3 regions of the Nonomuraea polychroma genome follow, and region 2 is predicted to be linked to each of the others. Evidence: riboswitches for the same ligand, from Rfam matches in the RefSeq annotation. Region 2 holds a riboswitch; each other region holds the start of a gene.
What was found. A riboswitch is a leader RNA that binds a small molecule or an ion and turns the genes downstream of it on or off. The one in region 2 is predicted to bind cyclic di-AMP.
Positions count from the first base shown of each region.

Region 1: it holds a riboswitch for cyclic di-AMP, as region 2 does, so the genes downstream of both, EDD27_RS57460 (C40 family peptidase) here and EDD27_RS11620 (glycoside hydrolase family 25 protein) in region 2, are expected to answer to the same signal.
Region 3: it holds a riboswitch for cyclic di-AMP, as region 2 does, so the genes downstream of both, EDD27_RS08485 (C40 family peptidase) here and EDD27_RS11620 (glycoside hydrolase family 25 protein) in region 2, are expected to answer to the same signal.

Region 1 covers NZ_SAUN01000001.1:10,108,297-10,112,727, forward strand. The annotation lists gene EDD27_RS46890 (ABC transporter ATP-binding protein) at 1-792, shown strand, start outside; partial or broken gene EDD27_RS57455 (transposase) at 1,311-1,476, opposite strand; gene EDD27_RS57460 (C40 family peptidase) at 1,464-2,027, opposite strand; cyclic di-AMP (ydaO/yuaA leader) riboswitch at 2,030-2,167, opposite strand; gene EDD27_RS59120 (zinc-ribbon domain-containing protein) at 2,550-2,834, opposite strand; gene EDD27_RS46920 (epoxide hydrolase family protein) at 2,993-4,210, opposite strand; gene EDD27_RS46925 (MarR family winged helix-turn-helix transcriptional regulator) at 4,207-4,431, opposite strand, start outside.
Region 2 covers NZ_SAUN01000001.1:2,630,282-2,634,712, reverse strand. The annotation lists gene lgt (prolipoprotein diacylglyceryl transferase) at 1-145, shown strand, start outside; gene EDD27_RS58615 (pentapeptide repeat-containing protein) at 66-380, opposite strand; cyclic di-AMP (ydaO/yuaA leader) riboswitch at 1,320-1,461, shown strand; gene EDD27_RS11620 (glycoside hydrolase family 25 protein) at 1,475-2,215, shown strand; gene EDD27_RS11615 (LLM class flavin-dependent oxidoreductase) at 3,190-3,930, opposite strand.
Region 3 covers NZ_SAUN01000001.1:1,923,114-1,927,544, reverse strand. The annotation lists gene EDD27_RS08495 (M48 family metallopeptidase) at 1-171, opposite strand, end outside; gene EDD27_RS08490 (gluzincin family metallopeptidase) at 455-1,273, opposite strand; gene EDD27_RS08485 (C40 family peptidase) at 1,473-1,982, opposite strand; cyclic di-AMP (ydaO/yuaA leader) riboswitch at 2,056-2,213, opposite strand; gene EDD27_RS08480 (class I SAM-dependent methyltransferase) at 2,501-3,358, opposite strand; gene EDD27_RS08475 (LysR family transcriptional regulator) at 3,430-4,335, shown strand.

The sequences.
Region 1 (4,431 bases), 7.5 Mb from region 2:
CGCGACGCGATCGCGGCCGTGCTGCAACGGCCGATCCTGCGCCGCGGCACGGTGACCGCCAACGTGATCAGCGGACTGCGTTTTCGCGGCATGAGCCGCCGCGAGGCCCGAATCCGCGCATGGCCGTGGATCGAGGCGCTCGGCCTGGCGCCCCTCGCCGACCGGGATGCCCGCAGCCTGTCCATAGGCGAGGCTCAACGGGTCAGCATCACCCGCGCACTCGCGGTCGGACCTCGGGTACTGCTGCTCGACGAGCCGTTCAGCGGGTTGGACAGCACTACCCGCGCCGACCTGCTCGCCGACCTGCGCGCCGCGCTGACCGGGCAGCCCACCGCCACGATCCTGGTCACCCACGACCGGCAGGAGGCCCTCGCCCTGGCTGAGGACACCGCGCTGCTGATCGACGGCCGGATCCGCCAGCACGGGCCGACTGCCGAGGTGCTGGACCACCCCAGTGACGCCGACACGGCCCGACTGCTCGGCTTCACCAACCTCCTCCCAGCGGTTCTCACCGGCCGAACGCACACACTCGCGGCGCGTCCCGAGCACACACAGCTCGTCCTCGACCCATCCGACGGTCCCGCTGACCAAACCGATGATGTACAGGTGGTGACCGGAACGCTGCGCCGGACCGTCGCACTCGGCATCGCCACCCGCGTCGACGTCGATACCTCCACCGGCCCGCTGACCTGCCTGCACCCCGGCGACGTGCTCGCCACCGAGCTTCCACCGATCGGCAGCCACGTCCGCGTCAGGATTCGGCACGCGCGGTCATTGATCAACGCTGACTGAGACGACGTCCTCTAGCACAGCGCCCGCCCGGCCGATCCCCACGAGCTCGCCCCAGCTCAGCCGGGCGACACCGTTCGCCTGGTGCCGGGACCTCCGCCGAAGTAACGATCGCCGTGGTGCCCGCGGCTGATCTCGGCCAGTAAACCACCACCGCACGAGGGTCGATCAGGGCGCGGTCGGCGGTCGGTGCTACGTCGCCGGCGCGGTTGGCATCGGCCAGGACGCGATACACGCTCGCCACCGAGGGATGCTGGCCCTTGTACTTGCCTGTCGGGATGACCAGCTTGCTGGCAATGTCAGGCACGGCACCTGGGCATGAGGCAGACCGGTGCTGGGATCGACCACGAGCCAGATCTCGGTGAGCAGGCCCGGCTCCCCGGCCTCGGTAAGGGCCTTGTCGAGGCGGGCGATCTGCTCGGGCGGCGATTGAACGGCCTACAAAGGCACATACGTGTGCGTTACGCACAGGGGGCTGTCATGTCGGAGTACGAGCACAGGATCGGCACCAGGACCGGCGTCTTGGGCACGTGCGCCGACAAGTTGCGAGCGAAGTGGACCGGCAGCGCTAATGGGCGTGCCTTGGAACGAGCGCTTGAGCGCGGCGACCAAGCCGGCGTGCCGGCCGGAGATGACCAGCCGCACGCCGGTCGGCCCGCGCCCCGCCGCCGTTGTCACACAGTGGCGGTGAGCATCGAGGGTGCGGGGGTCTTGCGTTGCTGGATGGAGAGCCGCACGCCCTTGGGGTCTGGCCGTACGGCGCCTACGAAGGACTCCCTGCGCCAGTCGGAGAGCCGTTCCTCTTTGACCACGTCTCCGCTGCGCGGTGCGTGCACCATGTAGCCGGGCTTCGAGATCATCCCCACGTGCCCGAGTCCGTGGAAGAAGACCAGGTCACCTGGCTTGAGGTCGTCCCAGGAGATCTTCCTGGAGAACGCGTTGTACTGTTGCGCCGCGGTGCGCGGCAACTCGATCCCGGCGTGCTTGTACGCCCTGAGCATGAGCCCGGAACAGTCGTAGCCGCTGTCGCTGGTCCCTCCCCAGACGTACGGGATGCCGCGCTTCTTCATGGCGAAGTCGAGGGCGACCTTCCAGGCGGGAGTGGGCTGCCGCTTCTGCAGGATGCGTTTGACCTGGGGGCCGGTCAGGGTGGTGGGGTCGTGGGGGGCGGCCTGGGCCGGAGCGGCCAGAGTGATCCCGGCGATGGCTGCCGCCAGGCAGATGGCAATGCGAGACATTGCTGTCCTTCCATGCGGCCTACCGGGTTAGCTGACGGGCTCGGGCCTGGAAGTGGCCCTACGGCGATGCCGATTCGCCCCAGAAAGAACTTGGGTCCCCGGCTCCACACAACGGTGAGTGGATTAGGCGGGACGAACTCTAACGAAACGGTCAAAGAGTTGTAAACCATCTAAAATCGGTCGTCCGGAGCATGAGACGGTGTGTTCGTTAACCGAGAGGAGTCGGTAGGGCGCCGCCCTACGTGCCGGGCGAGGCCAAGCAGTTAGTGGCTGTGTTCGTCCGGTGGGTCACGATGGAGGAGGGCCGGAAGCTGCAACGGATCAGCCGGACCGCGAAGAACCCGGTGAAACTCCGCCGGGCGATCGTGGTGCTGATGTCCGTCCAGGGCCAGACGGTCAAGGACATCACCACGCTGATGCCAGGTCCGCGAGGACTACGTCCGCGATGTCATCCACGCCTTCAACGAGCGGGGGGTTTCGACGCGTGGGACCCAAAATAGAGCGGGGGGCGCCCCAAGACGATCAATGATGAGGTGCGTGAGCACATCTGCTTGCGCGGTTCCGCTTCCGCCAGCATTCCGGGCCGCCCGTCGGGTTGCGCCGGGTCCGCAACTGCAAGATCGCCGACCAAGCATACCCGCACCCGGCGTTCGAACATCGCCATAGGCAGCGATCCATGGACGATGGCTGCATCTCCTCCAGCCTGAGCCCCGGGTTTGAGAGGTTGGAGATGAACTCGCGCTGGAGCCGAGCCCATCGCTCCCGCCGGCCGACGTCCCCATCCTGATCTCCTACAAGCGGCAGCATGGCACCACGCCGGCGGCGAAGTAGTCATCGATGCTGGCCAGCTGCCCGGGATCGAATCCCACCTTCGCGGGGTCGCACGTCACGGACACTCCACTCATCGACAACCTCCGTTTGCCTTCAGGTTTCTGATCGAAAGCGGAACCCGCGGCGCGGCTCGGCTATCGGCGTCCGCGGAAGGTTCGCCGCAGGTCATCGACCCACTGGTCGGGGATCTCCCAAGGGATGAAATGGCCGCCGCGGTCGTGGGCGGTGAGGTTGACCAGGTTGTACCAGCCGGCACGGTCGCTGCCGAGAAAGTGCTGGACGCGCTGGTCGGTGGTGACGCCGGGCGGGTTCTCATAGCCGATGAAGGTGATGCCGGTGGGCGCCTCGACGACCGGCTGCCGCTCATGGGACGGGGTCCAGGGGTAGCGGTTGTTGTTGGCGTAGGTGCGGATCGAGGTGCCGATCGTGTTGGTCACCCAGAAGATCATGGCGTGGGTGAGCAGGTCGTCCTTGGTGAAGACGGTCTCGATGTCGCCGCCGTTGTCGCTCCAGTTCGCCCAGCGTTCCAGGATCCAGGCGAGCATCCCGGCGGGCGAGTCGGTCAGTCCGTAGGCAAGTGTGCTCGGGGCGAGCACGTGCGCGGCCAGATGGACGGCGAACCGCTTTTCCAGCGCCAGGAGCCGGGCACGGATGTCGGCGGGGAGGCCGTCGGGAAGGGGCAGGCCACCGGTGAGGTCCCAGGCCCGGTCGCCGTTGAACAGGGTGAGCTTCTGGCCGGAGCCGATGTGGATGCCGTACAACTCGTCGGCGTACTTGTGGCCGAGCTGGCCGGTGACCAGGGCGCCGACGTCGCAGCCGGCCGCCGCGTACCTGGAGTGTCCGAGGATGCCGGTCATGAGGGTGTGCCACAGGTCGGCGACCTTCCAGAAGTTCATGTCCGGGTGGTCGGGCAGCGGGCTGGAGAAGCCGAAGCCGGGGAAGGAGGGAACGATCACCTCGAACGCCTCGGCGGGGTCGCCGCCGTGGGTCCCCGGGTCGGCCAGCGGGTCGATGACCTTGGACCAGTGCCAGAACGTCCAGGGCCAGCCGTGCGTGAGGATCAAGGGCGTGGGGTCGGGGCCGGCTCCGGGCTTGCGCATGAAGTGCACCGGGACGCCGTCGACCTCGACGCGGTAGTGCTCGTAGACGTTGATCGCCGCCTCGGCCTTGCGCCAGTCGTAGCCGTCGCGCCAGTACTCGACCAGCTCTTCCAGGTAGGGGCGGGTCACGCCGTAGTGCCCGTCCTCGTTGCCTGCGTCATCCGGCCAGCGAGTTGACTCCAGTCGCTGCCGGAGGTCGGCGAGCACCTCGTCGGGCACATGGATGGTTACCGGTTCCAGCGGGAACGTCAAGATCCTTTCTCCTGTTCATGTTGCCGGTCGACGTCCACCAGTCGTCCGAGGGCGGGCAGGGCGGCCACGATGGCGGCCCACTCCGCCGGCGTCAGGTGGCCGACGAGTTCTGTGAGATGCGCGATGCGGTCGGCCCGCCGTCCCTCCACGATGGCCGCACCTGCCGCGGTGATGTGCACGAGCACCGCACGGCTGTCCGACGGGTCCGGCCGGCGCTCCAC
Region 2 (4,431 bases):
CGCAGGTCGCGCCTGGATCGAGTGGCTGCGCATCGATCCAGCCCCCCACATCCTCGGGCTGCGCTTCAACGTCTGGACCGCGCTGCTGGTCTTCGGGGCGGCGGCTGCCTACCTGACTGCCGCTCGCAAGGTACGCAACCCCTGATCCCGATCCTGTAGGACGAGGTCGAACCGGACGCTGTCGAGGGCGACCCGCCGCCGCGCCGCCACGATCGCTGATCGTCGTCGCGGCCGTCGCCCTGATGGCGTCGGCTTCCTGCCACGTCAGGCAGGTCAAGCACACCGTCCAGTTCTGTGCGGTCGAAGGCTGCCCCCGTGATCAGCGCATCAGTGAGCCTGGCCTCGTCGAGGATCGCGTCTGACAGATCCGCGGTCGCCAGGCGGGCGCGAGTGAGGTTGCCTTCAGCGATGCCGCCGCCTTCTCGACCTGCCCGTGCCCGTCACTGTCATGGGTGTTGACTTGGGCGAGAGGGAAAGCTCGCGCACGAACGCTGCAAGCACCTCCATCACGGCCGGATGATCGCACGCCGAGTCACGCCGTCGGTGTCCACTGTGATCCGGACGAGGTTCTTCGCGCCCTTGCTCGTGATCACCGCGGTCACCGGTTCGGCTCGGACCTGGCCGGTTTCCGGGTCGGTGGCCAGGACGCGATCGCCGACGTCGACCTCTTCGATGGGTTCTGCTCTTCGGACGGCTGATGGGGCACGCCGCGTTCAGCGCCGGTCCACCGGCCTGGGAGCCGAGGATGTTCAGCGCGGTCTCCCCGCAGGCACCCAGATCGCCGCTGGTGAAACGCTGGATTCCCGCAGTGATACCGAGCTCGTCAGCGGAGATCTTCGCGACGGCCGGAATCGCGTCGATGAGGAGCTGGAGTTGCCGATCCACCTCCGCCTGCGCGGCTCGTCAGTGCGGCTTCTGCCTCCTGCTTGCGCTTGGCCTTGCAGGCGACGCTCTTGGGCTTGACGCACGGGTCGCTCGGGCCGGCGTAACTCCGACCCATGAACGGTATGCGACAGCACCCTGACGTCTATCGCGTCGTACGCCGGAGGCCTCTCACCCACGTCGAGAAGCCTGGCCGGCACGCCCCCGAGTTAGGGATGTTCGCTTACCGTCCCGGTGTATCCGCGGTCATGGAGTCGGGCAGCGGCGAAGTGTTCTTCACAAATCCTCCTTGAACCCAAGGAGTCAGCCGCACGGCAGACAGTCTCTCCGACTAGAAGTTTGCCAACTTGTCACGCCTTTGGTTAGTGCGTTATCTTTTGCCGCATACGTCCGGTTTGTCCGGTCGTTGTTTTGACCATCGCATGACATCACAGGCTCATCTGTGACCGCTGAATCCGCCCACGGGCGGAACCGGGGACCCACCGTACTTCCTTGGGGTGAATTGGCACCGGCGTGCCATAGGGCAGCTTCCACGCCCGAACCCGTCAGCTAACCCGGTAAGCGGTATGGAAGCAAGGAGAACTCCCTACCGATGGCCGATCATCGTCTCAACTCCACCCCAAAAATCAACTTCGCCCGAGTGGCCAGCCATATGGTCGCCCCGGGCATGCCGCGCAGGCTCGCGGCAACGGCGTTGCTGGCCATGACCACCGCCGTAGCGGCTACGTCCGTCGCCGATCCCGCGCACGCCAACGACCTCCCCTACGGTCAGGACGTCTCCAACTACCAGGCGACGCACGACTGGGCCGCCAGCGGCGCCAAGTTCGGCATCGTCAAGGCGACCGAGGGTAGCGATTTCACCGACCGCGCCTTCGTCCGCCACTGGACCGAGATGGCCAAGCGGAACATCGTGCGCGGCGCCTACCACTACGGCCATCCGGCCAACGACCCCATCGTCGAGGCAGACTTCTTCCTGTCCGTGGTGAACAAGCAGCCGGCCAAGCCAGGTGACCTCCTGGCCCTGGACCTGGAGACCACCGACGGCCAATCCGTCGCCGACGTCAACGCCTGGGCCAAGAAGTGGCTGGAGCGAGTGAAGGCCAAGACCGGGATCACCCCGCTGTTCTACTCCAGTTGGAACTTCGCCAATACGTACGGTCAAGGCCTCGGCCAGTATCCGTTGTGGGTCGCCCACTACGGCAAGGCCAAAGGCACGGTCACGCCGCCCGCGCCTTGGAAGAGGTGGACCATCCATCAGTACACCGACAGCCCCGTGGACCAGAACGTCTCCGCTGTTCACTCGGACCAGCTCCGCGCCCTGGGCCGTAAGTAACCAGAGTCCTTCGACGCGCGGCACGCCACACCGTGCCGCGCGTCGCCGCGCGGACGGTGCGCAGGCAAACGCCGAGCCCCGGCGGTCTCGCCGACAACGGAACCAAGGGCAAGCGGGCGCGATGAAATCAATCCGGGTCGGCACGGAAGCCTGATCCCGCAAATGGACCGGCTTGGGGCGGTCATCGATCAGCCATCGGCGACGCACTTCCGGTTTCGGGGGGCCGCAGCGGCTGGTGGGGCCAAGGTGACGGCCAATGACATCGGCGCCGCTTCCACATCATCCGCGGGACTGAGCGCCGAAGGCGTCACCACCATGAAGGCGTGGCGCAACTGCGCCGCGGACACGCGGATCGAAGGCAGCGGCTCCTACCGGCTCGGCGGCGGATGCATCGCGAGGCAGATGCTGGCTCTTCTGTACGACGGCATCACGCCGGGCAACCATGGCTGGCGGCACCATTTCGCGCCACCTACGAGCCGTGACCGGCTCCGCCAACACGATCGACGCCGGCGCCGGAGCCTAGCGCGACTGTTCCTCCGTTTCGGGGAGAGTCCGCCTATTCGTCGATCTCACCGTCTATGGACGTCCTGTCAGGGCCTGAGAGGCCGGTCGACCTTGCGAGGCTTGCCCGATGCGCCTCGTACAGCAACGGAACGACACTCTTGGATATCTCGCTCGTGTACTCCGGGAGTTCCTGGCCGAGAGCCAACGCTTCGACGAGAGGCGTAACGGCTTCGCCATGTCGTTCTGCTTGGCTTAACGTCCACCCATGCACAACAAGATCCTGCACGTAGTCATATAGGTGCACGGCGCGTTTGCTCAACGAGCAATCGTTCTCTTTTCAGAGAGCTCCCGTCAAATCAGGCGACGCAATTCTCGGCACCCACACCCTTGGCGCTGGGCCTGGACAACGAGAGTCGGCAACCGTTCTACGCAGTTGGCCCGGCCGCGCCGGGGCCTCCGGGGCGCGATCGTCAATCCTTGCCGACCACGGAGCCGACCTCGGCGGCCATCCGTACGAATCCCTCAGGGTCGGGCTCATCGCGCGCAGGCTCGAGCACCACGTGATCGGCGCCGGCCCGGGCCCGCTCCCGCGCCATCTCAACGGCCGCTTCCCGGTCGTTGCCGTGAATCTGGACGTAGGAGATCAACAGGTGCCGCTCCGTACGGCCCGACGCCTCCGCGCCCTCGTCCACAAGCTGCCGCGCCTGCCGTACCAGGTCAAGGGGCATGCCAGCGTGCAGGATGGTGCCATCGGCCGCCTCCCCGGCGAGCCGCAGCGTGCGCGGTCCCGAGGCGGCGGCGAGCACCAGCGGCGGCGTGGGCGGCGGCCAGCCGAGGGCAACCGCGTCGAGCTGAACGTACCGGCCCCGCGTGGTGACCTCCTGGCCACGCAGCAGCGCACCGAGCACGTCGAGATGCTCGCGTAGGAGCGTCAGCGGCGATTCCACCCGCTCCCCCACCTGCGCCATCCAGTCCTGCACCCCATGCCCGACACCCACCGATACCCGGCCAGGGAAAAGCCGGTGCAAAGTGGCGATCTCCATGGCCGTCAGGGCGACGTTGCGCAGCGGCACGGGCAACACCCCGATCCCGACGCGCAACCGGTCGGTCCAGGCCAGCGCGGCCGCCGCGGCGGCGATCCCGCTCTCCAGGAAGCAGTCCTCCCAGAGCCACAGCTCCTCCAGGCCCGCTTCATCGGCCGCACGGGCCACAGAGCGCAAGCGCTCTGGCGGGTTTTGGGGGCGAAAAATCGCGCCGATTACCGTCATGATGAGATCATCCCCAATCGCCCTGACTTACGCACGACATCCCGCCAAGCCATCGGCGTCGCCGCCGGGGGATCCGCCGAGCCGGTCGCGGGCCTCCAGCCGCCCGCCGCCCTCGCAAGGCGACCCGGGCCGCCCGCCGCGCCCGCCGCACCCGAACCGACCCGCACCCCCGCCCAGAGACGCGGGACAGATCCAAGAACCGGCCCACCTCGAAACGCCCCACCCGCGCTTCAAAGACCTCCAGCCGTGTGCCCGACCGGCGCACGGCGCCCGCCCCACTCCCCACCGGGAATGGACAGCGTCCGGCGGGCCAAGCACCCCAGACGACCCGCCCACCCGCGGAACGTACAGGTCTTGCACGCGATCCTCACCACCGGACCGGCTTCCACCACGTCGCGGCCACCCCCGTACTCCTCCTGGGAGACTACGCAGGCGGCCCGCCAG
Region 3 (4,431 bases), 710 kb from region 2:
GAGGGTGGTGACCGCGTCGAACGCCTGCGCTCTGGCGATCTGGGCGGCGGTGAAGTCGCGGGCCGGGTCGGGCGGCCCGGCGGCCAGCACCTGCCAGGGGGTGGTGAAGGCGGCCACGGCCAGGATGAAGGCTCCCAGCAGCGTCGCCGCGACCGCCGCCTCCCACCGCAACCGCCTTCCTCCGCCACCGGCATCCTGCCCACCGCCCCGGCCCGCGCCAGGCCCCCGATCGTCCCCCGCACCCCGCCACCCCCGGGCGCTTCCGCCCGCGCTCCGGTCGTGGCCCGCACTCCGATCGTCACCCGCGCTCCGGTCACCGCCCGCGCTGCGATCCCCGCCCGTACTGCGGTCATGGCCCGCGCTGGGATCGCCCGTCGACACCGGGCCTGCAAGCCTCGCCGTCTCTGGTCCTGCGTCGTCCGTGTCGTGCCGTTCGCTCATCTGCCTCCCCCTCTTACGCGAGCTGGTCCCGCACGTACGCGCGCCACCGTGCCGTCAGCGTGGCCGCGGAGAGCCCGAGCGAGGCGAGCGCCCGATCGACGCCGGCCGCCTGGGCTTCACGGTAGAACCTCACCAGCGTCTCCTCACCGAACCGATCGGCGAGGAAGCGACACGCCAGCCAGGCCTCCTGGTACGCCCGTGCGAGCCGCACAGGGTCCCCGCCATCCGCCGCGAAGGCCGCAGGCCCGGGCAATTCGCTCGGCACCCGCCCGGCCCGCACCTCGTCGCCCAGTTCGGCGGCGGCTGTCCGCACGGGCAGCCCCGCGTCCCGGTAGCCCACGTAATCGGCGAACCCCTCGTAGAGCCAGACGGGCAGGTCCCCGGTGCCCGCCACGACATGGGTGAGCTCGTGCGCGAGCACGACATCCTTCCCCGTCGCGTTGAGCCGCGCGAAGACCTCGGGAACGACGATCACCCGGCCGCCGTCGGCCACCGCGGCCAGCCCGTCGACCCGTTCCACTCCGGCCAGCCCGGCCGCCTCGCGGGCGGACTCGGGCACGACGACCAGCGGCCGCACAGACCGCCCGAGGACGTCCGAGACCCGCCGCCCGGCCGTGTCGGCCCGCCGCGCCAGCTCGTCGAGCGTGCCGGGCGGGGCGTGGTGGCCGACGACGAGGGAACGCGTTCCGCGGGCCAGGACGACGCCCTCGCGCCACAGGTCGCGTGCTTCCGGGGGAAGGAAGGGGGATTCGGGGACCGGGGCGCTGGCGGGGGCGAGGGTGAGGAGCAGGAGTCCGGCCACCACGGCTCGTCGGCTCACCTGCTCGGACACGATGCCCGATCGTAGCCGGGGCCGCTGTGCCACTGAGACGGCCCACTGGGCGTCGTCACGGCGGCCCGCCGGTGAAGGGCTCAGAAAGCGTCTCCCTGGAAGGCCCTCAGCCCTGTGCGGCGGTTGGGGGAAGGTGGCTTGCCGTAAAGAGAGAGAAAGAAAGAAGAGGGCCCCGATGAGATCGGGACCCTCTTTCTTTTCACAAGCCGGGACGAACCGCGCCGACGAAGGACGCCTTGCGCCAGCTGCTCAGCTTGTCGACACGCACCCGCTCACCTGTCCGCGGGGAGTGGAGCATCTTGCCGTTGCCGACATACATGCCGACGTGACCGAGACCCCTGAAGAACATCAGGTCGCCTGGCTGGAGATTCTTCCAGGAGACCTTCCGCTTGATGCCGGCGAACTGGCTGGCCGCCACGCGGGGGATCTTCACCCCGGCCTTCTTCCAGGCGTACTGGGTCAGGCCGGAGCAGTCGAACGCACCAGGGCCCGTGGCCCCATACCGGTACGGGTCACCGATCTGGTTCCTGGCCGCGGCGACGGCCTTTTCGGCCTTCGCCTTCTGCCGGGCAATCCTGAGTGCTGCGGCCGACTTCGCGGACTTGGCGACGGAAACCGCCTTAGCCGTGGAGGTGCCGGCCGCATCGCTGGTCGTCGCCGCCTGCGCCGCCGGGGCATGGAGGATCAAACCTCCGGCCGTCACGGTCATGGTTAGCGCTACGCCACTCAGGGCAATACGGGACAGACGAGGGTTTTGCAGGGAGGTAGACAGGATTTCTCCTTGGGTCTTCCACGAACGCCTACCGGGTTAGCTGACGGATTCGGGCCTGGAAGTCGCCCTACGGCGCGATACGCGCCGATTCACCCCTGATCCCGTGAAGGGATCGATGGTTCCCCGGCTCCGTGCCTCCTGGCTGCACGGACTCGGCAGGTCGCCGTCCGATGTTCTGTTCGACAAGGGGACGTACGGCGGCGACCGGCGGATCTTTGTCTGGCTCACATCGGAGGGACCGATGTGAGTTCGCGGCGGCATGGCGTGTCACCGCGACGCCAGAAGCTACGCCGAAACGTCAAGGATCGGCAAAGCGCGAGTCAGGTTGTAAAGATCCGACAAAGGGTCCAGTCAGGGCTAAAACCCCTGCTGGAACGCCAGATTCAGTTATGCGATTGTGACCCTTCTCACAATTGACGGCACATGGTCGTGTAAGGTCACAATTGTCACTTTGGTCACATCGTCCGCGCGGTCATCCTGAAGCCCGTGGGCGGGAGCGCTCCCGCAGCGAGGCGGTCCCGTTCGATGCGCCACAGCTCCTCGACGATGTCGGCGCTGCCGCCCTCTGCCAGCTTTCCGCCGAGATATCGCGACAGGTACGGCTCCCGCCGCACGCTCGTGACCTCGAACCGCTCCTCGAGGGCGGCGAGCATCTCGGCCGCGGGCGTGTGGTCCGCGTGCGCCTCGCGCCACCGTTCGACCGGATCATGACCTATGCGGCCGGGCTCGCGGGTGAAATCCGCCACACCGGCGGCGGCGAGCAACGATCCGGCGTCGTAGAACCATGTGGCGGCGGCCCGGTCGGCCCAATCCCAGGCGAACTCGTCCACCAGCAGGAGTCCACCGTCCACGAGCAGCGTGCGCACGCGGTCCAGCGCCGCCTCGAGCGGGTGCAGGTGATGCAGCGAGAGCGACATGACGACCACATCGAACAACGATCCGTCGTCGTAGCCGCGGACAGCCGACCCGGGGTGGGCGCCGCCCGGCCCGGGGGCGGCGGCATCCGGGCCGGGGGCGGCGGCATCCGGCCCGGGGGCGGCGGCATCCGGCCCGGGGGCGGCGGCATCCGGCCCGGGGGCGGCGACGTCCGGATATTTCACGATGTCGGCCTGGATGGCCGGCACCCCTGCGGCCCGTGCCGCGTCGACGGCCTCCTGCGAGATGTCGATCGCGGTGACCTCGTGGCCGCGCCTCATCAACTCGGCCGCCAGCTCGCCACGCCCGCACCCGACGTCCAGCACCCGCTGCGGCTCCCTCGGGAGCACCTCACTCAGCCATGCGTACTGGTGGTTGTCCACCGTCTCTGTCTCCATAGAGCCGAGCATGACCGGCCCCAGCCATGCACACCACTGCGGGTTGGGCATGGAACCCATAAGCTGAGTGCATGCTTGACCTCTGGTCGCTGAAGGTGCTGGTGGAGGTCGGGAGGCTGGGGTCGTTCTCGGCGGCGGCCGAGGAGCTGTCGATGACGCAGCCCGCCGTCTCCCGGCAGATCGCCACGCTGGAGCGGCACACGGGCGTTCGGCTGTTCGAACGGCTGCCGCGTGGCGTCCGGCCGACGGATGCCGGGCGGGCGGCGCTGGAGCAGGCGGACGAGGTGCTCCGCGGGATGAGGCTCTTCGAGACGCGGATGCGGGCCTTCGCGACGGCCGAGGCGGGGCGGGTCCGGGTGTCGGCGTTCCCGAGCGCGGCGACCAGCTACCTTCCCGACCGATTCCGCTCGTTCGCGGCCCGGCATCCCGACGTCGAGCTCTCCCTCACAGTCCGCTCCGGCGAGCATGACCCGTGCGCCGCTGTACTGGACGGTGAGGCCGACATCGCTCTCCTGACCTCCTGGGACACGCCCGGCCCTCCGGGGACGGCCGGGGTGGTCCTCACGCCGCTGCACGAGGACGAGCTGCTGGTCGCGCTGGCGGTCTCCCATCCGCTGGCGAAGGGGCGCCGGGTGCGGTTGCTGGACCTGGCGGAAGATCCGTGGATCGACGGCACGCATCCCGACTGCCTCGGCCCCATTGCCCGGCTCGAGGCGGCGCTGGGCCGGGCGCCGCGGATCAGCCACGTGTGCGACGACTGGAACGGCAGGCAGGGGCTGGTGGCGGCGGGGGTGGGCGTGATGTTGTATCCGTCGATCGCGGGCTACTCGGCCATCCGCCCCGACATCCGGCTCCTGACACCCTCGCCGTCCCTGCCCTCCCGCACCATCCTCGCCGCCACCCTCCCCCCATCGGACCGCCCTCCGGCCGTCTCCGCCTTCCTGACCATGTTGACTTCGCCGCCACCCGCGCCATGAGCGGGTCCCGCGGCCGGCACATCAGCAGGCGCCAACGCCAGCGGCCAGGTGCACGACCACGAAGCCCTGCGGTCCACCCGCGCGCACAGCGCCAGG